DNA from 4 places in the Clostridium pasteurianum DSM 525 genome. Region 1 is predicted to be linked to each of the others. Evidence: riboswitches for the same ligand, from Rfam matches in the RefSeq annotation. Region 1 holds a riboswitch; each other region holds the start of a gene.
The links. Region 1 has a riboswitch for S-adenosylmethionine ahead of metA (homoserine O-acetyltransferase MetA). Riboswitches for the same ligand answer to the same signal wherever they lie in the genome.
Positions count from the first base shown of each region.

Region 1 (7,957 bases):
TTCAAGATTCTCTTTGCGAAGCATGTTGAAGAGCTTTGAAGTTTCAAGATTTTTAACTCTATCCTCTAATGGCGTTTTACAGTTATGTCCTTTTATACATTTATTTTTTTGATTACAATTACTGCAATCCTCACATGTGTAGATTGTTTTTTTCACTTACATAACCAGTCTTACTTTTTCTTTTTATTATTCTATTTACTGTTAGCTTCTTATTATTTTTGCAAGTATAATAATCACCAAATTCATCATAGTCCATGTTTTCTATTCGGCTTATATCATCCTTATATTTTCTTGTTTTAGCTATTTCATAATTTGCTGGCTTAATATATGATAACTGTCCATTTTCTTTAGTATAAACATAATTTTCTTCACTCTCATAGCCTGAGTCTGTAGTTATTTTTAAATATCTAAAATACAAGAAGTTCTCCATGCTTTTTAGAAATGGAATCAACGTTGTGGTGTCCGCAGGCTGATCGCCTACAGTAAGCCACACTATATATTCAGAATCAACTCCATGCTGCACATTGTAAGCAGGTTTTAACTGACCGTTTTTCATGGCGTCTTCTTTCATCCTCATAAAAGTTGCATCTTTATCTGTCTTCGAATAGCTATTACGCTTACCGCAGATATGGATTTTCTGTGTGTATTCTTTTAGCTTATTAAGATATTCCTCGAGTTTTTCAATAGAACGTTGAATTGGAGTTTTCCTTTTACCACATCCATGTACAAATTCAATATTTTCTTCTTGTTTCAAGGCATAAAGTTTCTTGCGTAGCTTCTTTACATGCTTTATTTTTACTCTGTTTTCATATACGAGCTTTAGTCCGTATAGTTCTTCGCATTCAGCTACAAAATCAGCTAATTTATAAAGTAGTCTCTCCAAATTTTTTGAAACTGCTTTTTTCCAAACGAAAGTATACTTATTGGCACATGCCTCTATCTTTGTACCGTCAATAAATATAGCGTCCCCTAATATTTCTCCAATTTCATAAAGAAAGTTTGTCATTTCTGCCATAATTGTTTCTGCGCATTGAGAAAGGTGGATACTACGGAATCTTGCAAAGGTAGAATGATCTGGTACTGGTGAACCCTCTAAAAGGTACATGAAATTTACATCTCTTTTGCAGGAGGTTTCCATTTCCCTAGAAGAATATCTATGATTCATGTAAGAATAAAGTACAATCTTCAGCATCTGACGAGGCGTAGCCTGATTTTCCCTTAATCGAGAATAAGTCAAATATAAATCTGTTAAATCCATCTCCTCTACAAACTGACTTAGCAAACGCACCGAATCATTATCTGGAATCATGTAATCCATATTTAGTGGAAGTTTTAATTGATAACTTCCGCGATTTAAAGTATAATTTTTATGTAAATTAATATATTTTGCCATATGTTAATTTTACTATAAATCTTTCACTCTTCCGAGTGGGAGATTTATTTTTTTACGCAAAAAACTGTCCCACTAATTTTTTAGTGCGACAGCTCCTATTATTTTTAACTATTTTATAATAAAAAATCTGCCTCGTAATTTTGTTAATAACGAGACAGATTTCTGATAACTATAATCTATAAATGAATTATATATTTATACCTGTGCTAAAGCCTGATCCAAATCATATATTAAATCATCTACACCTTCAACACCAATTGAAAGTCTTACAAGATCTGGAGTAACTCCTGCAGCTTTTTGTTCCTCTTCATTAAGTTCTGCATGAGTTGTACTTGAAGGATGAATTACAAGAGATTTTGCATCTGCCACATTTGCAAGCAGTGAAAATAATTTAACACTATTTATAAACTTCTTACCTGCTTCAAGGCCGCCTTTTATTCCAAAAGTAAATATTGAACCAGCTCCTTTTGGTAGATATTTTTCAGCTAATCCTTTGTATGGACTATCTGGCAATTCAGGATAGTTTACCCATTCAACTTTTGGATGATTACTTAGGAATTCTACTATTTTTCTTGTATTTGATACATGCCTTTCAACTCTTAAAGATAGAGATTCTAAGCCCTGTAAAAATAAGAATGCACTTTGAGGAGATAATGTTGCTCCAGTGTTTCTTAAAAGCTGTACTCTTGCCTTTAAAGCAAATGCAGGTGCTCCTAAATCTGCATATACAAGTCCATTATAGCTTTTGTCCGGTGTTGTAAAATCAGGGAATTTGCCGCTTGCTCTCCAGTCAAATTTTCCTCCATCAACTATAATTCCTCCAATAGTAGTTCCATGTCCACCTATAAATTTAGTAGCAGAATGTACCACTATATCAGCACCATATTCTATTGGTCTTACAAGATATGGAGTAGCAAATGTATTATCTATTATCAAAGGTATTTTATTTTCATGAGCAATATTAGCTACAGCTTCTATATCAAGTACATTAATTCTTGGATTTCCAAGAGTTTCAGCATAGACAGCCTTTGTCTTATCTGTAATAGCTTTTCTTATATTTTCAGGATCGTCCGGATCAACAAATGTCACTTTTATACCGAGCTTTTTTAAAGTTACTGCAAATAGTTCATAAGTACCACCATACAAAGTACTTACAGATACTATTTCATCTCCTGAATTAGCTACATTAAGTATTGAATAAGTGATTGCCGCAAGACCTGATGAAACTGCAAGACCTGCAACTCCACCTTCAAGTTCTGCCACTCTTTTTTCAAAAACATCTGTAGTAGGGTTCATTATTCTTGAATAAACATTTCCAGGTTCTTTTAATTGAAATAAATTTGCCGCATTATCTGCATCCTTAAAAACATAAGATGTTGTCTGATAAATTGGAACTGCTCTTGATCTTGTTGTTGGATCTACCTCCTGACCTGCATGTACTTGAAGTGTTTCAAAACTATACTTTCTTTCTTCACTCATTCTTAATATCTCCTTTTCATTATATTTTATATATTATATACTTTACATATAAACAGATCTCTAAAATAAATTTGAGTTTTATTAATGAGAAATTAGACTATACTGTTAAATGCAAAATATAATTTTTATTATTTAATATCATTTAAATTATAAGGTGTTTCTTGATATACGTAATAATTCAACCAATTTGAAAATAACAAATTAGAATGACTTCTCCATCTTACTATAGGTTCTTTACTTGGATCATCCTCTATAAAGTAGTGCTTTGGAATTTCAATATTCTTATTTTGTGAAATGTCCCTATCATACTCACTCTTTAGAGTTAGAGGATCATACTCTGAATGACCCATAACAAAAATTTGTCGTCCATGCTTTGCTGTGACTATATATATACCTGACTCCTTAGATTCAGATAAAATTTTAAGCCTTGAATCTTTTTCAATATCCTCTCTTCTCACTTCTGTATGTCTTGAATGTGGAGCAAAGAATACATCGTCAAACCCTCTTAGTAAATTTACATTTTTTTCAGTTATTGTGTGAAGAAACACTCCAAACATTTTTTGGGAAAGAGGATATTTGGGAATATTATAATGATAATATAAACCAGCTTGAGCACCCCAACATATATGAAAAGTTGAATATACGTTATGAACACTCCATTCCATAATTTCAACCAATTCATTCCAATAATCTACATCTTTAAAATCCATCTGTTCCACAGGAGCTCCTGTAATTATCATGCCATCAAACTTTTTATTTTTTATATCCTCAAAAGTTTCATAATATCTAAATAAATACTCTTCTGAAGTATTTTTAAAAGAGTGGGTTTTAGGATATATTAAAGTTATATCTACTTGCAGCGGTGAATTACTTAAAAGCCTTAGTATTTGTGTCTCTGTTACAATTTTTAGAGGCATTAAATTCATTATCACAATATTAAGCGGTCTTATATCCTGCTTATTAGCACGATTTTCATCAATAGCAAATATATTTTCCTCTTTCAAAAGTTTAGCTGCTGGAAGATTATTCGGTATATTTATCGGCATCGACAAACACTCACTCCTATCTTAATAAAATTAAATCTAGCTTTTTACTGTGCAAAATGCACCCATAATTTCATATTTATCATATCAGTTTAATGGGTTATTATAGAAAACATAGTTATATATATTAATTATGTCTTACACTTAATGCACTTATTCCAACAATTGAGTCCTATCTATTAAAACCTAGCATTACTCCATCTAATTATTAATTACCTAAAACTTACATAGTATGTTTCTACTTTCACACAAAAATAGAAAACATAAACTCTTAACCTTATGTAAATTATCAATGCATAAAATATTACAAAGCAAAGTCATTAATAAGTAAATATAAAAGGTTGTTTTCCATTTAAAGGAAAACAACCTAGCAAACTAAAATAGTTTTCCTTATCTCTCAGAAACAATCTGCTGGAATTAACACCATGCATACTAACAATAATGCTGGTTGTCGGGTTTCAACGGGCCAGTCCCTCTACCTCTCTTGATAAGCTTTATTCGATTTACTATATAATAAATCAAAAAATTTTTTTTGTCAATAAAATTTTCATACTAATTATTTATTGAAATTTTATATAAAAATTATTTTAAAAAAATTTTACTTTTAAATTATACTTAAGTATTAATAAATCATGGAGCATTTTATAAAATCAATAAAATATTATGGGAATATTTTTCAATATTATTTCCAGATATCTTTTATTAATTCTTTAATTTTAGATCTTCTATATTTTGTTTCATCTAAATCTATATAAATATTTTTTGACTCTATGATAATCACATCTCCTTCCTTTACTCCTTTAGGTAATTGCGATTTCTCAATATTAATCATTACATTGCCTTCTTTTTCACATACAGCATACTTACCTTCAAATCTATCTACAATAACTTTCATGGTATCAATCCTAACTATAATATTTTACCTTCCTAAATATCCTCCATCTAATGGTATAATAGCACCGTTTACATAATCAGAAGCGTTAGAGGCCAAAAATATAGTTATTCCCTTTATATCCTCAGGTATTCCCCAACGCCTCTGTGGTATTCTTGAAAGTATTTCATTATTTCTAATTTCATCCTTTATTAAATTAGTATTCATATCAGTATCAATATACCCTGGTGCTATAGCATTTACATTGATCCCTCTACTTGCCCATTCATTTGCAAGTGCTTTGGTAAGTTGTGCTACCCCTCCTTTGCTTGCAGCATAAGCAGGTACAGTATATCCACCAAAGAAACTAAGCATGGATGCAATGTTTATAATTTTCCCACCACCATTTTTTATCATTTCTATTCCCGCAAGCTTGCATAGTTGAAAAACAGCTGTAAGATTTACATTGATAACCTCATTCCAATCTTCCAGTATAAATTCTTCAATTTTATTTCTTCTCTGAATACCCGCATTATTTATCATTATATCCAAAGTTCCATCTAGTTTATCTAAACAATCATTAAATAATTTTATTAATCCATCTATTTCTCCAACATCACCTTTTACTGCATGTATTCTGTATCCTAATTTTTTAAATTCTTCACAAGTTTTATAGCATCTATCAGATACACCTACAATAACCACTTCTGCTCCAGCCTCTAATAATCCTTCAACCATTCCTTTACCAAGACCGCTGCTTCCTCCAGTAACAATAGCTTTTTTACCCTTCAAATCAAAATAATTCATATATGATTCCTCCTTATATTTAATAACAACATGCTACCTTATTTCCATAAAACTTTAGAATAGTACAAAAATAAGAAAGAAGAATTTTGTCCATTCTTCTTTCTTATTTTACGACAATTTAAGTTTTTATTTTACAACAAGTAATTAAAACATCCAACATTTCATTTCTACATATTTTTTATTTTTGTCCATACTGCTTCATCTACAGGTATTCCAAGATCTAGATTCTTTTCCCTGGTATTTAATGTTCTTTCTCCAGGATAGAATATTTCCTTATTCTCATCTACCTTTTGTGAGGCTTTCACATCTTCTAGTACTTCATCTACAGCAGATTTTAAGAATTGATTTCCAGCTACTTTTTCAGCATCAACAGCTATAAATATCTGTGATAGTTTATACTCTGATGCCCCATCTATTTTACCTATTTTAGAAACAGAATTTCCACCTGACAATACTGTAGCTATAAGATCCAACAGTATTGATAGTCCAGAGCCCTTCCAATAACCTATAGGCAAAACCCTACCAGTCTTTTCAATTTCAGCTGGATCTGTAGTTATATTTCCTTTTGTATCATATCCACCTGGTATTGGCAATTGTTCATGATTTAGTTTTGTTACTTCAATTTTTCCATAAGAAAATTGAGCCATAGCCAAATCAACAACTACATGATGTCCACCTTCTCTTGGTACAGACAATATAAGAGGATTATTACCTATCCTGCTATCTTTAGCACCCCATGCAGGCATGTTGGTAAAAGTATTAGTCCAGCAAATTCCTATACAGCCTTTATCCGCTGCTTGCCATCCATAGCTGCCTCCTCTCATCCAATGATTTGTATTTCTTAAAGCAACACATCCTATAGTATTTATTTTAGCTATTTCTATAGCTCTATCCATACAAAACTTGGCATTTAAATTTCCCATTCCAAGATTTCCATCCCACTTTTCAAAAGCTCCTGTACCTTCCACTTTGCTTGGAACTGCATTTATATCTATAAATCCTTTATCTATATATTCTATTACTCTTGGAAATCTAACATATCCATGAGAATAAACTCCATCACAGCTAGTTTCAGTAAATAATTGTGCTGAAGCTTCCGCTCTTTCTTCACTGAAGCCTTTTTTAATTAATATTCTCTTGAATTCACTTTTCATTTCCTCAAAACCAACTCTCATAACAAAACCTTACCTTTCATAATAAATTTACCCTATAACTAATAATTGTAACACTCCATCTTATACAAGCAAGATGGGGATAATAGTTTTATGCTACTGGATAACTCATCTAATATTTATTAAAATATAAAATCTCATCACTAAATAACATTCATTATAGTCTTAAATTAACTAAATTAAATCTCTATTAATTTTTATATTAATTTTTCTAACTTTACAGGGTTTATTATAAGCACACCAAGGTCTGTGAACATCTTCTGGAAAAAATATTGCAAAGCTTCCAGCATTCATGAATAAATCGATTTCATTTTCTACATTATTATAAAAAATAGAATCTTTTTCTTCAAGTAATTCTTCCGTAACAATATTATTTCCAGTGTCCCTTGCATAACCTATAACCTCATTACCTCCCACAGAAAACTGAATTTCAATATACTTTCTGTGAACTTCTGCCTTTGCCTCCTGTTTATCTTTTGTAATTTTATCTACTACCTGAGCATATATATCATCTCCCATGATACTATATACCCCTGCCTCCATATTGTTAAAGTCGTTATCTTTCAAGTAGTTAACAGCTTTCAATATTGGTTTGGGACATACCTTTTTTATGTCGTCAATATTGTCTATATTTCCAAATATCATACCACACCTCACTTAACTCTATTATCTATAAAAATTTTTCTTAAATATTATAATGCGTATTCATGAAAGCCCTTTCATAAGTAATTATAATACAAGAAGGATAATATTTCAATATTTTATTAAATTCAATATAAAAAGTTATTTACATCTATTCTTAAAATTCAGATTTCACATCAGAAGTATTTTTTACTGAATTTTCTGGCACAGTTTGATGAGCGCAATCATTCTTCTCTTTTGGTAAAGTAAAAGTGATTATAATAGCAAGTACTAAAGATATTACAAGACTATATATACTCATACTATAACTAAACACCTGCATTAAAAGTCCAACTAAGAAAGGTCCTATAAATCCACCAAGATTACCCAATGCATTTATAAGTCCAGTAGCTCCACCAGCTACCTCTGAACTGAATACTGCTGGTGGTATCGTCATAAATATAGCTGAAGATGCTTGTAAAAATAATCCACAACCTACAAGCATTATGAAAGATAACCATATAGACTGCTGAAATCCAACTGATAAATATAAGCATATTGCAAATCCTAC
Region 1 covers NZ_CP009268.1:2,883,197-2,891,153, forward strand. Annotated here, with positions in the region: partial or broken gene CLPA_RS13110 (IS1182 family transposase) at 1-1,393, opposite strand, end outside; gene CLPA_RS13115 (homocysteine synthase) at 1,589-2,872, opposite strand; gene metA (homoserine O-acetyltransferase MetA) at 3,001-3,918, opposite strand; SAM riboswitch class I at 4,303-4,409, opposite strand; gene CLPA_RS13125 (DUF3006 domain-containing protein) at 4,598-4,810, opposite strand; gene CLPA_RS13130 (SDR family NAD(P)-dependent oxidoreductase) at 4,835-5,593, opposite strand; gene yiaK (3-dehydro-L-gulonate 2-dehydrogenase) at 5,761-6,768, opposite strand; gene CLPA_RS13140 (NanQ anomerase/TabA/YiaL family protein) at 6,940-7,410, opposite strand; gene CLPA_RS13145 (MFS transporter) at 7,565-7,957, opposite strand, start outside.

Region 2 (7,957 bases), 730 kb from region 1:
CTTTTTTAGAAGTATTTCCTGAAGCTCCTTTTACTTGGAGAGTAAGAAAAAACTATCTTGCATATTTTGGTGCTGCTCTTAGTCCATTCAATGCTTATTTGACATTAATAGGAATAGAAACTCTTTCAGAGAGAATTCAAAAACAAGTTGAAAATACTAAGAAAATAATTGATTATTTAGAAGATAACGATAAGGTTGAATGGATTAAACATCCATTTGCTAAAGACAATCCATATAAGGAACTTGCAGAAAAATATGTGCCCAAAGGTGCTGGATCAATTTTTAGTTTTGGATTTAAAGGCACAGATGAGCAAATTAATAAATTTTTAAATACGATAAAACTGTTTAATTATCATACCAATGTTGGGGATGTAAGATCTCTTATTATTAACTCACCAAAGACTACTCATGGTGAGCTTACAAGAGAAGAACAGGAATTTTCAGATATAGCTCCAAATACAGTTAGAATATCTGTAGGATTAGAAGATCCTCAGGATCTTATTGCTGATTTGGATCAAGCATTTGAGGCAGCTTCAAAAAATAATTAAGTCAGTATGCTAGTCTATTTTAAATCCTACTGCGTCAACAGAACCCTCAGATAGTTCACTATCTTCGGAACCTGTTTCCTTGTTGGATTGAAAATATACGTCGCATCTTTGACTTGTTATTTATTTTCAGATGCCTAAAAAGCATTTGAATAATGTTTTGAGTATGCTTTCACAAGGAGATGGTTTAATGTCGTACAAAGTTGCTATTGCCACTTCTGATGGTAAACATGTCAATCAGCATTTTGGTAAAGCTACACAATTTGCAATCTATCAGGTTGAAAATAAAAGATTTAATTTATTAGAAATTAGAGAAAATAATCCTTCTTGTGGTGATAATGGTCATCAGGAAAATGCTATATATGATAGCATAAATCTTTTATTGGATTGTAAAATAGTTCTTATAAGTATGATTGGTGTGGGACCAGATCAGATACTGTTTGATAAAGGAATACTCAGCTATGAAACTTCTGATTCCATAAATGATGCTTTAGAATATGTTTCTTCTAATATTGAAGGAAAGTATTTTTAGTATAGATATTTTCCGAGTAAATAAATTTGTATTATAAGAATAGAGGTGCTGTAAGATGTCATATAAGATAGCGGTTGCCAGTAGTGACGGTAAAGATATAGATCAACATTTTGGAAGGGCTGAGCAGTTTTTTGTATATGAAGTAGAAGATAATAATAATTTTAAATTTGTAGAATTGAGAAGAGCTACAGATTTTCATAGTGAATATGAGGATCATGTAACTAAATTGAAGAATACCATAAGAGGACTAAATGGATGTAAAATTGTATTAGTTACACAAATAGGTGATGGTGCTTCAAGAATATTGAGAAGTAATGGAATAGAAGCTTTTGACGTAGAAGATTCTATAGAAAATGCTTTACCTAAATTAATTAAGTATTATTCTACTATTAATCCACAACAAAATTATTAAATCAATATCAATAGAATATTCAATTTGGTTGATTAGGTATACTAAAGGCTAAGTTTAATTTTTAAGATTAAATTTTAGCCTTTTGTTATTTTAATAAGTTAGAAGTATAAGTCTTGCTAAATAGAATTTAATGATGGGGTGGTATGTATATGACAACAAGCATACTAAAAAAGATACAAAATATAGCTAATGAAGAGGTGTTTTTTTTCAAAGATTATAATGGAAAAAACATATATACAAAAGTTTGGTATCCACCGAAAAAAGATAATATAAAGGGAATTATTCAAATAGCACATGGACTAGGGGAAACTGCTGAGTATTACGAGGAATTTGCAAATTTTTTTAGAAAAGATGGATATGCTATATATCTTAATGAAGCATTGGGACATGGCAGAACAGCAGGTGATATTCATGATTTAAACTATAAATGTAATGCGGGGGATGCAGGAACAGATGGATTAAATCACATGGTTGAAGATTTGAAAATATTAACAGATAATATTAAAGATAAATATCCTGATAAGAAGATATTTCTTATAGGTCATAGTTTAGGATCTGTAATATCACAAATTTATGCTTATAAATATGGTTATGGTATAAATGGAATTATATGCACTGGAGCAATAAGTGAATTAGATGAAAAAAGATTTGAGTATTTGCTACAAATAGCTAGAAGAGAAATGGAAAAACGTGGGAGACTAGAACCTTCAGTAGATATATTTAATGCCCTATTTGGAAATCTAAATGACAAATTTAAGCCAGCCAGAACTGAATTTGACTGGATAACCAGTGATAAAAAATTGCTTAAAGAATCATTAGAATCTCCTTATGCAAATATATCCTTTAATGTTGGTTTTTATTTTGATTTTATTAATGCATTGAAAGATAGAAGTGAAAAAAATAATATTAAAAATATTCCAAAGGATTTGCCTGTATTTTTCCTATCGGGCAGTGATGATCCATTTATTGATAATGGTAAGGGGATTAAAGAATTATTCAATATTTATAAAGAGCAAGGATTAAAAGATATATCTTTTAATCTATATGAGGGAAAAAGACACAGTATACTGAGAGAAACTAATAGATATCTAGTTTTTAAGGATATACTTGATTGGATTAATATACACTGAATTTAAAGTTGAGAATAAATTAAAATATTTAAACTTTAGGGGGAGAAGATTATGTCAATTAATTTAAAACTATCTGCAGTACCCACAAGAGAAAATCGTTTGGGATCTGTAACAGGTTATAGTGGTGATCTTCACGATATTGTCAGCAAATCAAAATGTGGAAGCTTAAAGAATAGGGACAGATGCTTTAGTCAATCCAGTTCCTGTAATGCTGGTTGTGCACTGAGTCAACTTTCAGGTATAAGAGATGTAGCAATAATAAATCATGCTCCTTCTGGATGTACAGCTAATGCCCCAAGATCAGAAGTTACTAATAGACAACTAGCTGCTAAAAGGGGAGTTACAAATGCTACAGTTTTTGTAGGAACAGATATGAGTGAAAAGGATACGGTGTTTGGCGGCGCAAGCAGCCTTAGTGATATAGTAAAAGAAACCTATAATAGATATAAGCCAAAAGCAATTTTTATAGGTACATCCTGCCTGACAGGTATTATAGGAGAAGATGTTGACAGTGTTGTGGAAGAACTTAAAAAGGAAATACCAGTACCTATAGCAGCAGTACATTGTGAAGGATTCAGATCAAGAATCTGGGCAACGGGTTTTGATGCTTCAGATCATGCTGTACTTACAAGTATTGTTAAACCGCCAGAAAAGAAAGTTAGCGTAATAAATTTTAAAAACTTTTATGAAAGTGCCAGAGAGGAAATAATTAGTATATTTTCAAATTTTGGTGTTAAGCCTCTATTTTTGTATAGAAATTCCACAGTTGAAGAGCTTTCTCACTTGTCAGAATCCTTGGCAACAGTAAGTATATGTGGTGTGCTGGGATCTTATCTTGGAAATGGCCTGGAAGAAAAATATGGAGTTCCTTTTGTAAAAACTATAAATCCATTGGGAGTTGCCGGTTTTGAAACCTGGCTTAGAGGTATAGGAAAGGTTATAAATAAGGAAGCAGAAGTTGAAGCCTATATAGAGAGAGAAAGGGCTATATACTTACCTAAAATAGAAGAAGTAAAGAAGGAACTTAAAGGTTTAAGAGCAGTACTTGGAATGGGACCTGGTTATACTTATGAGGTATCCCGCGTGCTTCAGGAATTAGGTATGGAAGTAGTATGGGCAGCATCCTGGCATCATGATAAGAAGCATGATAATGGAGAACTTCCAGCAGCACTTAAATACTTAGATGAGAATTCACCTTACAATTTTAAAGTAAGTGTAGCAGACCAGCAAAATTATGAAATACTTAATATACTAAATGAATATAAACCTGATATATATTTTTCACGTCATCCGGGAACTACAGTATGGGCAATAAAACAGGGTGCATCTGCACTATGCGTTAATGATGAGTATATGATATTTGGGTATAAAGGAACCTTGGATTTTGCATATACAGTACTTGATACAATAAGAAACAGAAGTTTTGAAAAAAATCTAGCAGCTAGAGTTAAATTACCTTATACAGATTGGTGGTATAATCAGGATAATTCACTGTTTATGAAAAAAGAAGCAAAATAAGTATAATTTAACGAGGTAAAGGCTACTGAATATATATTCAGTAGCCTTTATATTCATACAGAGTAATTTTGCTAATATATTTTTAATTCATTGACAAAATCCTATTTATATGTTAAAAATATATTAAGTAAGTTTTAGTGTGATTAAATACCTACTTTTCTTATATGTTTAGTAGACGACGTTGCAATAATAATTAAGATAATTCGCTATAAAGTAATACTAAATTGATCTCATCAAGAGAAGCAGAAGGACTGGCCTGATGAAGCTTCGGCAACCTTCATATGTATTTTTTAGAAAGGTGCCAAATCCTGCAGTTGAATGGTAACGATAGATGAGGGAGGTTATATGAGTTAAAATACCTCTTTCATCCATATATTGGATAGGGAGGTTTTTATTATGTGTTGAGTGACTAGGAGGATAATGAATTATTTGAAAAAATTATATTTTTAGGGGGAAAATATTTTGGAAGGTACAAATAATGTAAGTAGATTGTATAAAAAGAAAAATCCTGTTTCTCAAGCAAATTTAGAAAAAATAGTGCAATTATTAAGTGAAATAAAATATGGTTCAGTAACACTAGTTGTTCAAGATGGAGTCCTTATACAAATTGAAACAAATGAAAAAATAAGACTTAAATAAAGTTAATGTTAATTATTGAAAAAATCATTTAGTTTATAGAAATTGAAATTATTTTATATAATTATTTACAATATTAAACAATTTATAAAGCTCAAACTACTATTGTATTAAATTCATAATAATTTTATAATACGAAGCAAGATTTCCTATAAAACCTATAAAATAAATATGTATAATATAAAGTATATTGCTTTAAATGATTTTTTTTAATTATAAAGATATTTAATATTTATATATAAATTTAATTTAGAAGGTGATTGAAAATGACAAGATTATTTACATCCGAATCTGTTACTGAGGGACATCCAGATAAAATATGCGATCAAATATCTGATGCAGTATTAGATGCACTTATAGAAAAGGATAAGAACTCAAGAGTTGCTTGTGAAACTGTGGTAACAACTGGTTTAGTATTACTTGTTGGGGAGATATCAACAAAGGCTTATGTAGATATTCCTAAAATAGTTAGAAAAACTATTGCAGAAATAGGATATGATCGTGCAAAATATGGATTTGATGCTAGTACCTGCTCAGTAATAACCTCACTTGATGAACAGTCAGCAGATATAGCTCAGGGGGTAGATGAAGCATTAGAAGCTAGACAGGGAGAAAAAGACGATATTGAAGCTATAGGAGCAGGTGATCAGGGAATGATGTTTGGATTTGCAATCAATGAAACGCCAGAATATCTTCCATTGCCAATAGATTTAGCACATAAATTGTCAAAGAAATTAACTGATGTTAGAAAGGATGGAACTTTGAAGTATTTGAGGCCAGATGGAAAAGTTCAGGTTACTATCCAATATGATGATGGTGATAAACCTATAGGAGTTCATACTATTGTGGTTTCTACTCAGCATAGTCCTGATGTAAGTCGTGAGCAAATAGAAGAGGATATAAAGAAATATGTGATAAAGGCAGTAGTTCCATCAGAATTTATAAATGAAAATACAAAATATTTAATAAACCCTACAGGTAGATTTGTAATTGGCGGACCTCAAGGTGACTCTGGTTTAACAGGAAGAAAAATTATAGTTGATACCTATGGTGGTTATGGTAGACATGGAGGTGGAGCTTTTTCGGGGAAAGATCCTACAAAAGTAGATAGATCAGGAGCTTATGCAGCTAGATGGGTTGCAAAGAATTTAGTGGCAGCAGGAGTGGCAGATAAAGTTGAAATAGAATTAGCTTATGCTATAGGTGTTGCAAGACCAGTATCAATTACGGCAGATACCTTTGGTACAGGCAAAATAAAAGAAGAAAAAATAGTAGAAATAATAAAAAAAGTATTTGATTTAAGGCCAGCTGCTATTATAAGAGATCTTAACTTAAGACGACCAATATACAGACAAACAGCAGCGTATGGACATTTTGGAAGAACAGACGTAGATTTACCTTGGGAGCAACTTGATAAAGTTAATGAGATAAAAAAATATATATAATAATCATTAAAATTAATTTGGTAGATTGGTTTTTTACCAGTATCTTTGTAGAGGTAATTTATGAACTAAATTCTTATATTTCTAAAAACACTATGAAATTATATCATTAAATTCTCATAGTGTTTTTATTATTTAGGTATTTAAAAATAAAACTAGTATGCCAATTGTTTATTTTAATATAAAATTTTTAGCGTTTAATAGTATTTTTTACATGCTGCATAAATTCATCCGGGGTAACAATTCTTACTTTTAAATAAGTTTGTGTATCTAAAAAAATATATAATATTTAAGTATATTTGAATTGTCTTTTACTGTTTTTTCTACAGATGTAATTAAAGAGAATTTTTCCAAGATAGTTTTTTCATCCCCATAGGTCTCTTTATACACAGCTTCTACAAGCGATTCAATATCCAATTTGTCTTTTATTCTAAGGGCAAATTCTTTGTCAGTTTCGTAGGATAGTTTTGTTACGTTTATAGTTTTTAATCTTTTTAATATGAATATATACAGAGGTATTAGAGATTCACTATTATTTATCCGTCTTATGATAAATTTTCTTCTCAATAGTTTGATCAATATAAGTATTATAATTATAGCCCCACTAATAAGTATATAATTATAATTTTTAATGAGATTAATATTGTGAAGTTTGTTGTTTAAATTATACTGTTTTTCTTTATTAGAATTTTCTAAATTAGGTTCAGTTTGCTTAGCATTATTCTGTAGGTTTCTTTCCTGTGGTGATTCGGTATTTTGAATATTTGTTTCTTCTTGAGTAACTTCTATATCATTTGCAGCACTATTTTCAAAATCGGGGATGGGGGTAGTTTCTAGTATAGACCAAATACCCTTATCTGCAGAAGTAAGGACCTCAACCCACGCGTGAGCATCATAGGATCTTATAACATAATTTCCCATATTGTCAACTTCGCCCCTAACTTTAAAGCCTTCAACATATCTAGAGGGTATGCCTACAGCTCTACACAACATTACAGCAGCAGTAGCAAAAGACTTACAATATCCTTTTTTTTCATTAAATAAAAAGAAATCTACATAGTCTGGTGAATTAATATTAATTGCATTAGGTTGTAAGCTGTATTTATAATTATTAAGAAGATATCTCTGTATAAGCTTTAGTTTATCATTATTATCTCTAGCTCCTAAAGTTATTTCTTTTGCTAAATTTCTTACTCTTTCAGAACTTGTAAATTTTAATGAGTCATTTATTAACTCATAATTAATATTATTTTTACCTACAATGCTGTTCAGTGTGTTTATATCATCTTTATATGGAGAATTTGAATAATTTTCTATAGTTTCTGTATCACTATAATCATAATAATTTATAGTATAATTGTGTTGAGATTGTCCAGTTAAATAATTTTCGTTATTATACATATATATATTTGAGGTTTTAGGTGAAGCTACTTTTGTAATATAGTTAGGAGATATCATTACGTCATCAAAACTATCATTTAATGTTTCAATTGAAATAGTTTTAATTTTAGTTTCTTTCTCTCTATTATACTTAATATTTCTTTCAGCAAATTCACCCTTCGGCATTAAGTTAGCTACATTTAGTGATTGTTTAGATTTTATTGAAGGTAAGGATCTATTTTCTATCCATCTATTATAATTATAGTCATAGTAAACTTTTGTCTTTAAATATTTAGGTACATCACCCTTTAGAAGGGAAAGTCTAATATTGTTTATCTGCAATTTACTTCCGAGAAAAGAGG
Region 2 covers NZ_CP009268.1:3,608,494-3,616,450, reverse strand. Annotated here, with positions in the region: gene CLPA_RS16295 (O-acetylhomoserine aminocarboxypropyltransferase/cysteine synthase family protein) at 1-548, shown strand, start outside; gene CLPA_RS16290 (NifB/NifX family molybdenum-iron cluster-binding protein) at 736-1,077, shown strand; gene CLPA_RS16285 (NifB/NifX family molybdenum-iron cluster-binding protein) at 1,133-1,489, shown strand; gene CLPA_RS16280 (alpha/beta fold hydrolase) at 1,639-2,619, shown strand; gene CLPA_RS16275 (nitrogenase component 1) at 2,671-4,137, shown strand; SAM riboswitch class I at 4,365-4,475, shown strand; gene CLPA_RS20595 (YezD family protein) at 4,600-4,776, shown strand; gene metK (methionine adenosyltransferase) at 5,040-6,218, shown strand; gene CLPA_RS16265 (transglutaminase-like domain-containing protein) at 6,486-7,957, opposite strand, start outside.
Region 2: it holds a riboswitch for S-adenosylmethionine, as region 1 does, so the genes downstream of both, CLPA_RS20595 (YezD family protein) here and metA (homoserine O-acetyltransferase MetA) in region 1, are expected to answer to the same signal.

Region 3 (7,957 bases), 1.5 Mb from region 1:
CCTAATCCTTCATTGGTAATTAATGGTGGAGCCATAATGGAAAATGATAAATTAGTTGAAATGCTTCCAAGTTCAGAGGGTCAGGCATATAATTTCCTCGTTGATGTAATACAACAAGGATCCATGGAAGTGGCAGATCCTAGAGACAGCAGTAAATATATATCTTTATCTATAGAAAATAGCAAAACCGATACAGATGTAAATTTACGGGGTAACACTGTAGATGTTACAAAGAAGATAAATGTAAAGGCAAGAATTGTAGAATTTCAAAAGTATATGGACTTAACGGATGAAGAATTAGAGCAGATTAGAAAAGGTGCAGAAGCCAATTTAATTAATGCCTGTACAAATATATTTAACAAGTATAAGAAGAGAGATTTGGATATCTTTATGATTGGTCAGGAACTTGAAAATAAATATGGTGATAAAATTCCTATAGGAGGAGAGGTTATAAAACATGCCAATATGAAAATAGAGCCAAGAGTATTTATTGATAGCCCTGGAAAAATTGATAAATATCAACAATAATTTAAATTTATAAGTTATAATTATAAAAATTTTAGATATGAAATTTTTGGTATATATAAAGATATTACATATACACTAATAAATTATTATATACTGTATATGTAATATCTTATTTAATATATTTTATTTTACAACTATATTAACAAGGTGTCCTTTAATTACAATTACTTTAACAACCTTTTTACCTTCAACAGCAGCTTTAATGTTATCATCATTTAAAGCAAGTTCTTTAATTTCATCTTCTTTTAAATTAGAAGCTATATTTGTTCTGGCTTTAATCTTACCATTTACTTGTATAGCTATTTCCATTTCATCTTTGATTAATGCCTTTGGATCAAATTTTGGCCAGGATTCATTGAAAACTGAAAAATTATTTCCACAATTAGCCCACATCTCTTCAGCAAAATGAGGAGCAAAAGGAGATAGAAGTCTTATGAAATCATCAACGCATTCCTTTAAGAATTCTGGATTCTTTTTATCTTCATTTATATATTTTGAAAGTGCATTTGTAAATTCCATTATTTTTGCTATGCAGGTGTTAAACTGGAACTTTTCAGCATCTTCGCTTATACCTTTAATGGAAAAATTTCTTACATAGTTAAGTTCTTTTTCAGCTTTATCTATAGTATTCTTACTGTTATCTGAAGATTCAGTGCACTGAGACAGAATTCTTTCCACTCTGTCTACAAATTTAGAAATAGCCTTTATACCATCATCGCTCCAAGCTCCACCTTCTGTATAGTCAAAACCAAACATAAGATATAATCTAAATACATCTGCACCATATTCGCTTATATAATCATCTGGTGATATTGTATTTCCCTTGGATTTACTCATCTTTTGTCCATCTGGTCCAAGGATCAATCCCTGGTGTCTTAAGGAAAGAAAAGGTTCATCAAAGTTTAAGTATCCCATATCTCTTAATGCTTTTGTTATAAATCTTGCATATAAAAGATGCATGCAGGCGTGTTCAGGACCTCCAACATATTTATCTACAGGAAGCATTTTGTTTATTATTTCAGGATCAAAGGCTTTGTCACTGTTTTTATTGTCTGCATATCTTAAATAATACCAAGATGAACATACGAAGGTATCTAAAGTATCAACTTCTCGTTTTGCTGGCCCGCCACAATGAGGGCAAGTTGTATTTACAAATTCATCACTTTTAGCAAGGGGAGATTTACCATCTGGAGCAAACTCAACATCATAAGGAAGTTCTACAGGCAGCTGCTCTTCTGGCACAGCTACAGTACCACATTTTTCACAATAAACTATAGGGATAGGAGCACCCCAATATCTTTGTCTTGAAACAAGCCAATCACGAAGTCTGTAGTTGACTTTCCAGTGCCCTAGATTTTTGGAAGATAATAATTTTACTATAGCTTCTTTGGCTTTATTACCAGATAGACCGTCAAATTCACTACTATTAACAAGTTTGCCGTATTCAGTATAAGGAAGGCTGTCTCCACCTTCAATTACTCTTATTATTGGAAGATTATATTTTGTTGCAAAGGCAAAATCTCTCTCATCATGAGCTGGTACTGCCATAACTGCACCTGTTCCATAAGTTGCAAGTACATAGTCGGCTACCCAGATTGGTACTTTTTTGCCGTTTGCTGGATTTGTGGCATAGGCACCAGTGAATACACCGGTTTTTTCTCTTGTTAAAGATTGTCTTTCTATATCTGTTTGCTTTGAGGATTGAATTTTGTACTCTTCTACAGCAGATTTGTATTCCTCTGTGGTTACTTTATCTGTTAGAGGGCTTTCAGGAGCCAGAACTACATAGGTAACTCCTAGTAATGTATCAACTCTTGTAGTGAATACGTCAAAGGTTATATCGCTGTTGTCTACTTTAAAAGTAGCTTCTGCACCTTTGGATTTACCTATCCAATGTCTTTGCATAGCTTTTGTCTTTTCAGGCCAATCCAAATCCTCAAGTTTTTGTAAAAGCTCTTCCGAGTAATCAGTAATTTTTAAAAACCATTGTGTCAAATCTTTCTTTATTACTTCACTGCCGCATCTTTCACAGCCGCCATCTACTACCTGTTCATTTGCAAGTACTGTATTACAGCTAGGGCACCAGTTAACAGGAGCTTTTTTTCTGTAAGCTAATCCTTTTTCATAAAGTTTTAAAAATAGCCATTGAGTCCATTTATAATAGTCAGGAAAACAGGTAACTACTTCGTGGTCCCAATTGAACATTGCACCCATAGCTTTAAGCTGCTTTTCCATAGTTTCTATATTTTTAAGAGTAGAATCTTTTGGATGAATACCTGTTTTTATAGCATAGTTTTCTGCAGGAAGACCAAAGGCGTCAAATCCCATAGGCTGAAACACATTGAAACCCTGCATTCTTTTAAATCTTGCCCAAGAGTCTACCGGACCATAATTAAACCAGTGACCAGCATGAAGCTTTGCACCAGAAGGATATGAAAACATTTCAAGTGCATATAATTTTTTATCCATATTTGATTCATCAAATTTATAAAGTTTTTTATCTTGCCATATTTTTTGCCATTTTTCATCAATTTTAGTATTGTAGTTTCCCAATTAAATAACCTCCTCGTAATTTTAATATGTAATTTATCCTGTGCTTTCTAGCTATAATACTCTAAATTTTAAAAGATAGAGATTATATAGGTATGCAAAGATAATTAGTTTAAAAGTGGTGTAAGTACAAAAGTAAATATCAACTAAGTAAGAACTATTGATTAAAGTCCAAATAAAAAACCTCCATCTCAAAAAAGAGACGAAGGTTAAACTCCGTGGTACCACTCTACTTAGGTAAGAACCTCACTTTATAATATAACGGATTAACCGTACTACTTTTTAGTAGTAATGCTCCCAAGCGAGTTCATATATAATCATCACTGTTTTGCAGCAATCAACAGCTCTCTTTAGATGAGTTCAATATTACTATTCTTGTTCAAGGCAAAATATAATAATGTAATTATGCCACTATATTATAAGTTATAAAGTATTTATTGTCAATAAATTAAAATAAAAAAGCTAAGATAAAAATCTTAGCTTTTCTTTGGCTGCCCTAGCAGGACTCGAACCCACACAATGCCTGAACCAGAATCAGGTGCCTTACCAATTTGGCTATAGGGCATCAGCAACAATTAATATTCTATCATTTTTTTTATAAATGTCAATATAAATCTTATGAAAATTTTAGAATAAATAGTTTCATGCAGGAAAATATTCCCTTTATACAACATAGAGGTGAATTCTATTATGATATTGTTCTCAAGGATGATACTAAAATTAATGCAGGTTTTTTAGGAACGGTTTCAGCAAAAGATGATAAGGATATATATTTAGCTTTAAAAGAATTAGATGAAATATTAGTTAAAACTGGTGCACAAAAGACAGTGGACAGTAAATATTTCAACATAGGAGTTAAGGATTTAGATAAATTATATGCAAATAGAATAAGGAGTATTTTACTAAATATAAGATAAATAAAAATCAGATTGACTATTGACATTACACAGATATAATGTTAATATAATAAAAATAATTTATTTCTGAAATATTTTGAAAATTTAATACAGAGTACTCTTATCAAGAGTGGTGGAGGGACTGGCCCTTTGAAGCCCGACAACCGGCATTAATTTAAATGTATCGGTGTTAATTCCTACAGGTGTGTAATATTTTGAAAGATGAGAAATTTAGTATAAACATAAATTTTTTTATAGCAAAAACTACTTTTCTTATAGGAAAAGTAGTTTTTGCTATAATTGATTTCACCTGACTAACTTGGCGTAAGTCTCTCACGCACTCTGTACAGCCCTCACACAAAATCGAAAACAAGATTTTAGTTCTCTGCTTGCACTCTGTGAAAGCGACCAAATACAAAATAAATTTTGTTTTGTCTGCTTTTCTTCAAGTTGGAGTTCTACGCCAAGTAAGCCATGCATTTGCAGTTCTAAAATTCAGATGGGGTAAAAGAATCCCCACCTGAATTAAGAACTTGCTTCAATTTTAGAGATTTAAATAAATGGAGGTATTTAAAATGGATATAGGAGATAGGTTTCTAAACATTCTCAATGATAACGCTGGAAATTTTAAAAATGATGAGGCCTTTGCTATTTGCCCTAAAGTTTTTTATGAAAACTTAAGTGAAAAAGAAATTTCTGCTATGCAGGAACTTTACAGCAGAGCTTATAAAAAGGCACAAGAGCAGGTTAATAAAAATAAATATAATGGTTTTAATGACTTTTTTAATGGGAGTGGAATATAAAAGTTTTAGATGAATTGAGATTATAGTATTTAAATATAAAACTACAGTACTATTTATAGAATAGATTATATAAATAACGCTGTAGTTTTTTGTGGCTAAAATAAAACTATCCTAAAAAATCTGTGTGAATTTTCTTCAGTGGAGTTTACACAGATTTTTTTATTGAATATGTTTTAGTTAATAAATAGCTAATATTATAAACTTAATTTTAATATTATTTTTGAAAATTACAAATTTTATACGAATTATTTAATTTATTAATTACAAGTTGGTTTACTATGTATTCTATGTTATAATAAGTGGTACAAAATACTTGTTTTTATTTGGTATTTTGTAAAAAATAATAAAATTTTAGAAAAAGTTAAAATAATATATAAATTAAAATATCTAAAAATTTTTAAAAGGGATGATGTACAAATGAAAATACTAGGGAAAATAAAAGTAAGAGTAAAAATGGTATGCGCTTTTCTTATTATAACAGTATTAATTGCTGTAGTGGGAGTAATTGGAATGAGTTCATTAAAGAAGGTTAATGCAAATTCACAAGATATGTACAAAAATAGTCTGCAGAATATTTATATGCTTACAGATATGCAGAAAAATTTAATAAGGGATAAAAGTGATATAATACAATTGGTTTATCTAAAAAATCCTGTAAAAAATTTTGCATTAAAGCAGGAGATTAATACTAATGTCAGTACAAACAATATACATATAGCTAATATTGAAAAAATACCCATGAAAGATTCGGATAAAAAATTATGGGATACATATAAAAGTCAATTACAACAGTATAGAGAAGACAAAAAGAAAATTTTACAATTGGTTGACAATAATGATTTCGATGGAGCAATAAAAGAATATGAAAATTCCGTAAACAAGTGGGAGACAATGTTTCAAACTATAGATAATCTTGTAGCTACTAATTCTATGGGAGCAAAATTAACTAATGAAAATAATATGTCGGTTTATACTAATTCAAATACTAGTATTCTCATATGTATTATAGGAGGAGTTGTTCTCTCATTAATTTTAGGGTTGATTCTTACTAGAGAAATAACGAAGCCTTTGTTAAAAATAAAAGCTTTTGCAGAGAGGCTTGCTGATTTTGATTTTTCAATATTCATAGCAGTATCTGGCAAGGATGAGTTTTCTCAAACTGCAATTGCTCTTAATACTGCACAAAAAAATGTTAATAGTCTAATTAAAAATATTATACAGAATTCTCAGTATATGAATACTGCCAGTGAAAAACTTTTCTCTATGGTAGAAGAATTAAATTCAAATTTTAAAAATATAGATTCATCTACAAAACACATAACAGTTCAATTACAGGAAACCAGTGCTTCTTCTGAAGAAATTAGTGCTTCAGTACAGGAGGTAGATGCAAGTATTAATCAATTGATGGAGAGATCAATGGAAGGAAGTAATAATGCCAATGAATCTAAAGAAAATGCTAAAAGTGTAAAGACTAAAGTAGAAAATTCTATAAAACAGATAAGGGATTTATATGATGAAAAAAGAAATAAGATTTTAAAATCCATAGAGGATGGAAAGGTAGTAGAGAATATAAAGGTTATGTCAAATGCAATTGCAGATGTTTCTAAACAGATAAATCTGCTGGCTCTTAATGCTGCTATTGAAGCTGCCAGGGCGGGTGAACAGGGCAAAGGCTTTGCAGTAGTTGCAGAAGAGGTTAGGAAGCTTGCTGAACAGTCAGCGGAATTAGTGACAGAAATTCAAGATACTATTTTAAAAGTTCAAAAGGCTTTTAAAAATCTTTCAATTAACAGCAATGAAGTACTAAGATTTATAAACGAAAATATTAATGCGGATTTGGAGGATTTTGAAAATATGGGGAACCAATATTATGATGAAGCAAATTTTGTGAGTTCTATGACGGAAGAAATAGCTGCTATGACAGAAGAAATAAATGCTACTGTAGATCAAGTTAGTACAGCAGTACAAGGTATGGCAGGAGCCGCTCAAAAATCCTCTGAAAATGCAGATACTATAAAAGATAGCATAGTGGAAGTAACGGAGAGTATAGAACAAGTTTTTAAAACCTCACAAGACCAGGCTGAACTTGCACAAAAACTTAATGAGGCAACACAAAAATTTAAGATATAATAACTGATGAAAATTAATTTAAAGATCAGAATTGCAAAGAATTCTGATCTATATTTTTGTTTTAAATTAATAATATATGAAGGTTTATGACAAAAAAACAATAGTTTATTACAATATTAACAAAAAGTACATGAAATATGATATTATATATGGAATATGCAGATAAATACTTGAAATGAGAGGACTATCATAAGATGGAACAGATAAGAGAGTACACATTAATTGAGGATAAAAAAGTCAAAAGAATATTTAATATAATGATTTTTATATTATTTGTCAGTATCTGTGCTTTTGGAAGCTTTGAGCTTCTTAAGATACAAATATATAACCAGCACAAAGATGATTTGAATTTTTTACATATTGTATTAAAAATTATAATTATTTTATATATGTCTATCTTCATACATGAATTGGGGCATTTAGTTATAGCGAGAATATATAAATATGATCTGAAGTTTTTCTGTGCAGGGCCATTTTTTATATTAAAAGATAAGGGGAAATTAAAATTTAAAATTAAAATAACAGCATTTTTATTTGGGGGAGCCACAGGGATCGATCTACAAGCCTCTGTAAAATCAGAAGAAGATTTTATAAAACTGAAGAAAGAATTTAAAAGTTTTTTATTAGGTGGTTGTATATTTAATGGACTATTTGCAATAATAGGTACATTTTTAATGCTCAATAATACTACTATTGATGTTGGATTTATTATAGTGCTTATAAATATATTATCAATTATAGGATGTATTTTTCCTTTAGGAGATATAGAAAAGATAATAATTTTAAATAAAAATTCTGAACATATTTTCTTATTTATGCAAAATGATTTATCAATAAATTATGCAGTTAATGATTTCTATAGAGAAAAGATAGTTGACTTTGTAAACATAAGATTAATGGCAGGTCAATATAACTATGATGTATTAACTTGTATGCTTAGTTTAATTGAATATAACATAGTACACCATAAGCCGCAGCCAGAGGAATTTAATAGATTTCTTTATTGGTTAATACATAATCATGAAACTCTAAAATCTCAGCATAAATTTC
Region 3 covers NZ_CP009268.1:1,386,560-1,394,516, forward strand. Annotated here, with positions in the region: gene CLPA_RS06210 (Ger(x)C family spore germination protein) at 1-528, shown strand, start outside; gene leuS (leucine--tRNA ligase) at 652-3,081, opposite strand; T-box leader at 3,274-3,470, opposite strand; tRNA gene CLPA_RS06220 (tRNA-Gln) at 3,567-3,643, opposite strand; gene CLPA_RS20395 (hypothetical protein) at 3,723-3,995, shown strand; SAM riboswitch class I at 4,093-4,203, shown strand; gene CLPA_RS06230 (hypothetical protein) at 4,550-4,777, shown strand; gene CLPA_RS06235 (methyl-accepting chemotaxis protein) at 5,195-6,907, shown strand; gene CLPA_RS06240 (M50 family metallopeptidase) at 7,102-7,957, shown strand, end outside.
Region 3: it holds a riboswitch for S-adenosylmethionine, as region 1 does, so the genes downstream of both, CLPA_RS06230 (hypothetical protein) here and metA (homoserine O-acetyltransferase MetA) in region 1, are expected to answer to the same signal.

Region 4 (7,957 bases), 200 kb from region 1:
ATGTTTGATTTAAAAGACTTTAGTAAAAGCGAAAGAATATTAGATGTAGCCTCAGGAGTAAGTTCGTTTTGTGCAGAAGCAAATGCAAAAGGATATAATGTTACCGCTGCGGATAGAGTTTATGCATTCAATCCTGAGGAAATAGAAGAAAAATGTGCAAAAGATTTGGAAGAAACCATGGAGAAAGTGTCAACAATAAAGGAGCTATATAAATGGAACTTTTTTAAAGATATTGAACAATTAAAAAGTCATCGTGAAAGAGCATATAGAGGATTTATAAAAGACTTTAAATTGCATAAGGAAGATAGATATATAAGTTCAGAATTTCCTAGTAATAATTTTAAAGGAAATCAATTTGATATATCGCTTATATCACACTTTTTGTTTTTATATGATGAACATATGAGCTATGAATTTCACAAACAAATTATTAATGAGATTATAAGAATAACAAAGAAAGAGATAAGAATATTTCCAATTGCCAATTTAAAAGCTCAAAGATCTCCTTTTATTGAGAAATTTATGAAAGATAAAGCTTTTAATAATTATGAAATTAATATAGTGAAAGTTAATTACGAATTTATAAAAGCTGGAAATGAAATGCTAGTAGTTAAGATTAAGCAATAAATAACGCAAAGGGCGGGTCATTTTTATTTTGCTATTGGTTATGAAAAATCAGCTGAATATTTTAGAAAATTGTTGTAATATATAATAAGTACACATGAAATATCTAGTGACATTTAGCTGTTATCTCAAACTTTCAAAATAAATGTTACGGTGGCTATTCATGATACAGGTAATATTAAAATATATAAAGGTTGTGATATTTAATGAATAAATTGTTTTTTATTTCCGATATACATGGCTCACTATACTATCTAAAAAAGATTTTAGAAATATATGAAAGTGAAAAAGCTGATTATATAATAATTTTAGGGGATGAATTATACCATGGACCAAGAAATCCACTGCCGAAGGATTATAATCCTAAAGAAGTATCACAGATTTTAAATACATATAAAGATAAAATTATAGCTGTACGTGGAAATTGCGATAGTGAAGTTGATCAAATGGTACTGGAGTATCCTGTAATGGATACCTATTCTATATTTTTATATAACAATAGAAGATTGTTTTTAACTCACGGACATGTATATAATAGAGATAAATTACCTTATTTAAATAGCGGTGATGCTATAATATATGGTCATACTCATATACCTTTAGCTGAAAAGCAAAATGATATTTTTGTAATTAATCCGGGATCTATCAGCATGCCAAAAGAAGGTAATCCTAATTCCTATGGAATTCTAGACGATGACATTTTTAAAGTTAAGGATTTAGAGGGTAATACTATTAAAGAAATAAGTTTCAACAAATAATTAAATTAATTTAAATCTATGAATTAATTTAATATGAAAAATGATAAAAATATTGTATTATAATAATGGATGTTAATTTTTATAAACCTTAAGAAAAACTATAAAATATCCACATAATGGAATAATGAGGTGAACCAATGAGTATTTTAACAAAAAAAAATACAATACATACAAAATTAAAGGGTAGAGAGTTATTGAATAATCCTTTTTTAAATAAAGGAACTGCTTTTTCAAAAGAGGAAAGAAAAAAACTTGGATTGGAAGGATTATTGCCTATACAGGTTGAAACTATAGAAAAACAGGAAAAGAGATGCTATAAACAGTTTAAAGTAAAACCAGATAATTTTTCAAAGCATCTATTTTTAATGGATTTATATGACATAAACAGAACACTTTTTTACAAGGTAGTTACTTCTCATATAAAAGAGATGCTTCCTATAATATATACTCCTACTATAGGTACAGGAGTAAAAAAATATTGTGAAGAATTTAAGAGCCCAATGGATAGTTTTTATTTATCTATAGATGATAGAGAAAATATGGATAAGGCTTTTGATAATTTAAGTCTTAATGAGGATGATATTGAAGTAATGGTTATTACGGATTCTCAAGGTATTCTTGGGATTGGTGACTGGGGAGTAAATGGAATAGACATATCTATAGGTAAGCTTGCTGTTTATACTGCAGCAGCAGGAGTTGATCCATCTAAAGTACTGCCGGTAGTTTTAGATGTAGGAACAGATAATAAAGAACTTCTTGAAAGTGAATTTTATTTTGGAACTCCTCATGAGAGGATACAGGGTAGTAAATACTATGATTTTATAGACCAATTTGTAAAAACAGCATTAAAAAAATTCCCTAAGGTTCTAATACACTGGGAAGATTTTGGAAGAGAAAATGCACATAAAGTTCTGGAAAAATATAAAGATAATATTCTAACTTTTAATGATGATATTCAGGGTACTGGTGCTATGATAGTGTCTGCAGTTATGTCTATGAGTAAAGCCTCAGATACTCCTTTGAAAGAACAAAGGATAGTGATATTTGGAGCAGGAACAGCAGGTATAGGTATAGCAAATCAGATTTCTGCAGCTATGGAAAGAGAAGGATTATCAAAAGAGGAAGCTAGAAATAGATTTTGGTGTATTGATAGATATGGACTTCTTATTGAAGACATGAATACAGTAATAGATTTTCAAAAACCCTACGCAAGAAAGCGAAGTGAATTTTTAGAATTCAAAGATAAAAATGTGGAATTGCTTGATGTGGTTAAGATAGTAAAACCTACTATGCTCATAGGATGCTCTGGAGTATCTGGTGCTTTCAAGGAAGAAGTGATAAGGGAGATGGCTAAAGGAGTGGAAAGACCAGCTATAATGCCTATATCAAATCCAACAAATCTTGCAGAGGCAGTTCCAAAGGACTTGATAGAATGGACTGAAGGAAGAGGACTTGTAGTTACAGGCAGTCCCTTTGAACCTGTAGAATATAAGGGTACTACTTATAAAATAGGTCAGGCAAATAATGCTCTATTATTCCCAGGTCTTGGTTTTGGTGCTATGATAGCAAAACCTAAATATATAAGTGAAAGATTGCTTGAGGCATCATCAAAAGCTGTAGCTGAATTTGTGGATTTAAGTGAAAAGGGTGCTCCACTTCTACCAGAAGTTGAAAAACTCCATCAGGTTTCACAGGCTGTAGCTGTAAAAGTCATAGAAGCAGCTTTAGAAGAAGAAATTAATACTGTTGAAATTAAAGATGTAAAAAAAGCTGTCAGTGATGCAACTTGGTATCCGGAATATAAGGATGTATTGCCGGAGGATTAATATTTTCAGGTTTAATGATAAAATTTTAATAATTTAAGAAAAGACGAAACTTTTCTATATTTGTTCTTTGAACTTTATACTTTGATTCTTGTTTCGTCTTTTCTCACCACTATGGCTTAGAGGCAATAAATCTATATTGCTTTGTATTAACTAAACATATGACTTTATATTATAATCATCAGGAAGATGACTGGTATCATTTAAACACAATATAAGAGGATTCATATTATCATCAAAGTATAATCTGGTTATAGAAGTATTACCTAGACGAATTTTGTGATACATACTCATATTCCAGTTAAAGATACCTATCAAAGCTGCCTTTATGATACCTCCATGAGCAACTACTGCAATATTTTTATTCTTGTTTTCTTTAACGATTTCTAAAATGGCATCTGTGGCTCTTATACTGGCTTTCTTTAGGCTGCCATCTCCGCCGCAAAGAGGACCTGTAGTATCATCTATCAGCCAGAGCTTAAATAGTTCAGGGTAATTATTTTTTATATCTTTTACAGTTAAACCTTCCCATTCACCAAAATCTATTTCACGTAATTGTGGATAGATTATGGGGTGAAGATTCATATCCTCTGATATGATTTTTGCAGTTTTTAAAGCTCTCTTTAATGGACTACAATATATATAGTCAAAATTTTTTTTAAATCTGTTCTTTAAAAATTCTGCTTGTAATATACCCTCTTTTGACAAATCTATATCTTTACTTCCTTGAAATTTTCCTAAGGCATTCCATTCAGTTTCTCCGTGTCTTATTAGCATTATTGAAGTGCTCATTCAAAACCTCCATGTATTATTTGTTTTTATTAATTATCATAAGCATAAATCATATAATTAAATTGTCAAGCTTTAGAATTTTATATTTTAAGTTTAACATATAAAGTGAAGTTATAAAAATATATACATAATATAATACTGATAATGCTAAGTAAAATAAATTTAAATAAAATTCTATTAATAATTTTTGTAAAATCCATTGACAGTTATGTGAAAAATATATATCATATGAAATAAAGAAATTTAATAATTTTAATTTTTAATCTTATCAAGAGAGGTGGAGGGACTGGCCCTATGAAACCCGACAACCGGCATTTAATGGAAAATGTGGCGGTGTTAATTCCAGCAGAGGTTTTCTGAAAGATAAGAGAAGAAGTGAGTATGCGTTATTTACTGCTTTTCTTAGGAGAGGCAGTTTTTATTTTTGATTTTACACTTGGAAAATCTATATAAGATGTTTAGTCTATTTATAATATTAAATTTACGTTATTTACAGGTTAGGGGGCTTGCTATTTATGAAGTGCAGTATTAAAGATTTACTTGATAAAAAAATTGTGATACTTGATGGAGCAATGGGTACTTGTATTCAAAGCTTTAGACTGGAAGAAGAAGATTATAGAGGAAACCTTCAGTGTAATATAAATCAGAAGGGAAACAATGATATATTAAACATTACAAAACCAGAGATAATAAAAGAAATACATAGGCAATATTTTGAAGCTGGTGCGGATGTAGTTGAAACAAATACTTTTAATGGAACCAGCATCTCTCAAAGTGATTATGGTATGGAAGATAAAATATATGAGATAAATTTTAATGGAGCAAGGCTTGCAAGAGAAGTAGCTGATGATTTTAACAGCAAAGATCCTGAAAAACCTCGTTTTGTAGCTGGCTCTGTAGGACCTACAAATAGAACGGCTTCCCTTTCACCAGATGTAGAAAATCCAGGCTTTAGAAATGTAACTTTTGATGAACTTTCAAAGGCTTATGGAGATCAGATAGAAGGACTTATAGATGGTGGTGTGGATTTTATAATTATAGAAACTATATTTGATGCTCTAAATGCAAGAACTGCCATATTTGCTGCAAAAAATGCATTTGAAAAAAAGGGAATAAAACTTCCTATAATGATTTCAGGAACTATTGCAGATAAAAGCGGAAGAATTTTATCTGGGCAGACTCTTGAAGCTTTTGCAGAGACTATGAGAGATGAGGATGTACTCATTATAGGACTCAATTGTTCTTTTGGAGCAAAGGATCTTATTCCCTTTATAAGGCAGTTGTCAAAAACTCAAAATAAATATATAAGTTTTTATCCTAATGCAGGTCTGCCTAATTCCATGGGAGAATATGATGAACATCCTGACGATACTGCAGCATTTGTAAAAGAAATTGCAAGGGAAGGGCACATTAATATTGTAGGTGGCTGCTGTGGAACTACACCTGACCATATTAAAGCCATAAGTAAAGCCGTCAGCGATGTACAGCCGAGAAGAATTCCAGAACTTGAAATGGAAACTGTCTTTTGCGGTCTTGAAGCTCTAAAGATAAATAAATCAAATAATTTTGTAAATGTGGGAGAGAGAACAAATGTAGCCGGTTCTGCAAAATTTGCAAGACTTATAAGGGAAAAGAAATACGAAGAAGCACTAACGGTAGCTAAAAACCAAGTGGAAAATGGAGCACAGATTATAGATGTAAATTTTGATGATGCTCTTTTAGACGCTAAAACGGAAATGGACACATTTTTAAAACTTGTTGCCAGTGAACCGGAAATCTCAAGAGTACCAATAATGATAGATTCTTCAAAGTTTGAAGTGCTTGAAGCTGGACTTAAGGCAATTCAAGGTAAAGCTATAGTAAATTCCATAAGTCTAAAGGTAGGAGAAGAAGAATTTATAAGGCAGGCTCAATTGATTAAAAAATATGGAGCGGGAGCTGTAGTTATGGCCTTTGATGAAAAAGGTCAGGCAGATACTTATGAGAGAAGAATTTCCATATGTAAAAGAGCCTATGACATACTAGTAAATAAAGTAGGATTTTTACCTTGCAATGTTATCTTTGATCCTAATATTTTGGCCATTGCTACGGGAATAGAAGAACATAATAATTATGCAGTAGATTATATAAATACTACAAAGTGGATAAAGGAAAATCTTCCTTATGCAAAGGTGAGCGGAGGGGTAAGTAATTTATCCTTCTCTTTCAGGGGAAACAATGTTATAAGAGAAGCAATGCATTCAGTATTCCTGTATCATGCTATAAAAGCGGGTATGGATATGGGAATTGTAAACCCTGGAATGATTCAAATATATGATGAAATTGATAAGGATCTTCTTGAAAAAGTAGAAGCAGTAGTATTGAATAAAACACCAAATGCAGCAGAGGAACTGGTAGAATTTGCAGAAAATTATAAGGCTGCAGAGGGAAAAGAAAATGACAATAAACATTCCTGGAGAGATAAAGATTGCAAAGAAAGATTAACTCATGCTCTTGTAAAGGGGATAGTTGAGTATATTGATGAAGATGTAGAAGAATGCAGAGTTCAGCACCATAGAGCATTGGAAGTAATAGAAGGACCTTTAATGGATGGAATGAAAACTGTAGGTAAATTATTTGGAGAGGGAAAGATGTTTCTTCCTCAGGTAGTTAAAAGTGCTAGGGTTATGAAAAAAGCAGTGAGTTTTTTACTACCTTATATTGAAGAGGAAAAGAAAGAGGGAGGCAGCACCAGTGCGGGAAAAGTTGTCTTTGCTACGGTTAAAGGTGATGTACATGATATAGGTAAAAATATAGTATCAGTAGTTCTCTCCTGTAACAATTTTGAAGTGGTTGACCTTGGAGTAATGGTACCTGCAGAAACTATTTTGGAAACTGCAAAAAAGGAAAAGGCAGATATAATAGCACTTAGTGGGCTTATAACTCCATCCTTAGAAGAGATGGCAAATGTTGCTGAAGAAATGGAGCAGCAGGGCTTTAAAATACCTTTAATGGTAGGTGGAGCAACTACCTCTAAAACTCATACAGCATTAAAAATTGAAACACAGTATTCTAATGGAGTAGTTCATACTACAGATGCCTCAAAAGCAGTGGAAGCGGCAAAAAAATTAGTTGATCCAGAGAAGAGAGAAGCATATATAAAGGAAGTACAACAAGAATATAAAAATATAAGAGAAAATTATTCTAAAATAGATAGAAAGCTTGTAACTATAGAAGAAGCAAGAGAAAAGTCATTAAAACTTGACTGGAATAAGGATATTGTGGAAACTCCAAACTTTACTGGAATTAAAAAATTTCTCAACTTTCCAATAAAGGAGCTTAGAAAGTATATAGATTGGACATTTTTCTTCATTGCCTGGGATATGGGAATGATATATCCTAAAATTATGGAAGATCCTAAATATGGTGAAGAGGCAAAGAAACTTTACAAGGATGCTAATGATATGCTGGACATTTTAGAAAGAGAAAATATACTCACTGCTAATGCTGTTTTTGGAATTTTTCCTGCGAACTCCGTAGGAGATAATATTGAATTATATAGTGGTGATAAAGCTGAAACCTTTAATATGCTAAGACAGCAGGAGGTTTCAAAGAAAAATGTATATAGATGTCTTTCTGATTATGTAGCCCCTAAGGAAAGTGGAATAAAGGACTATATAGGTGGATTTATTGCTACGGCTGGTATAGGTGCAGCTGAATATGCAAACAGACTGAAAGAAAAAGGCGATGAATATGGAGCTGCCATGGTAAAAATTCTTGCAGACAGATTAGCAGAAGCTTTTTCTGAATATCTTCACATGGAAGTAAGAAAGAACTATTGGGGATATTCTCCTCATGAAAATATAGAAATTTCAAAGGTGCTGAAGGGCGATTACATGGGAATAAGACCAGCCTTTGGTTATCCATCCTTAAGAGATCATGCAGAAAAGACAAAGCTCTTTGATATTTTAGACCCAGAAA
Region 4 covers NZ_CP009268.1:2,683,815-2,691,771, reverse strand. Annotated here, with positions in the region: gene CLPA_RS12205 (hypothetical protein) at 1-627, shown strand, start outside; gene yfcE (phosphodiesterase) at 831-1,382, shown strand; gene CLPA_RS12195 (NAD-dependent malic enzyme) at 1,520-3,208, shown strand; gene CLPA_RS12190 (histidine phosphatase family protein) at 3,359-3,997, opposite strand; SAM riboswitch class I at 4,260-4,367, shown strand; gene metH (methionine synthase) at 4,513-7,957, shown strand, end outside.
Region 4: it holds a riboswitch for S-adenosylmethionine, as region 1 does, so the genes downstream of both, metH (methionine synthase) here and metA (homoserine O-acetyltransferase MetA) in region 1, are expected to answer to the same signal.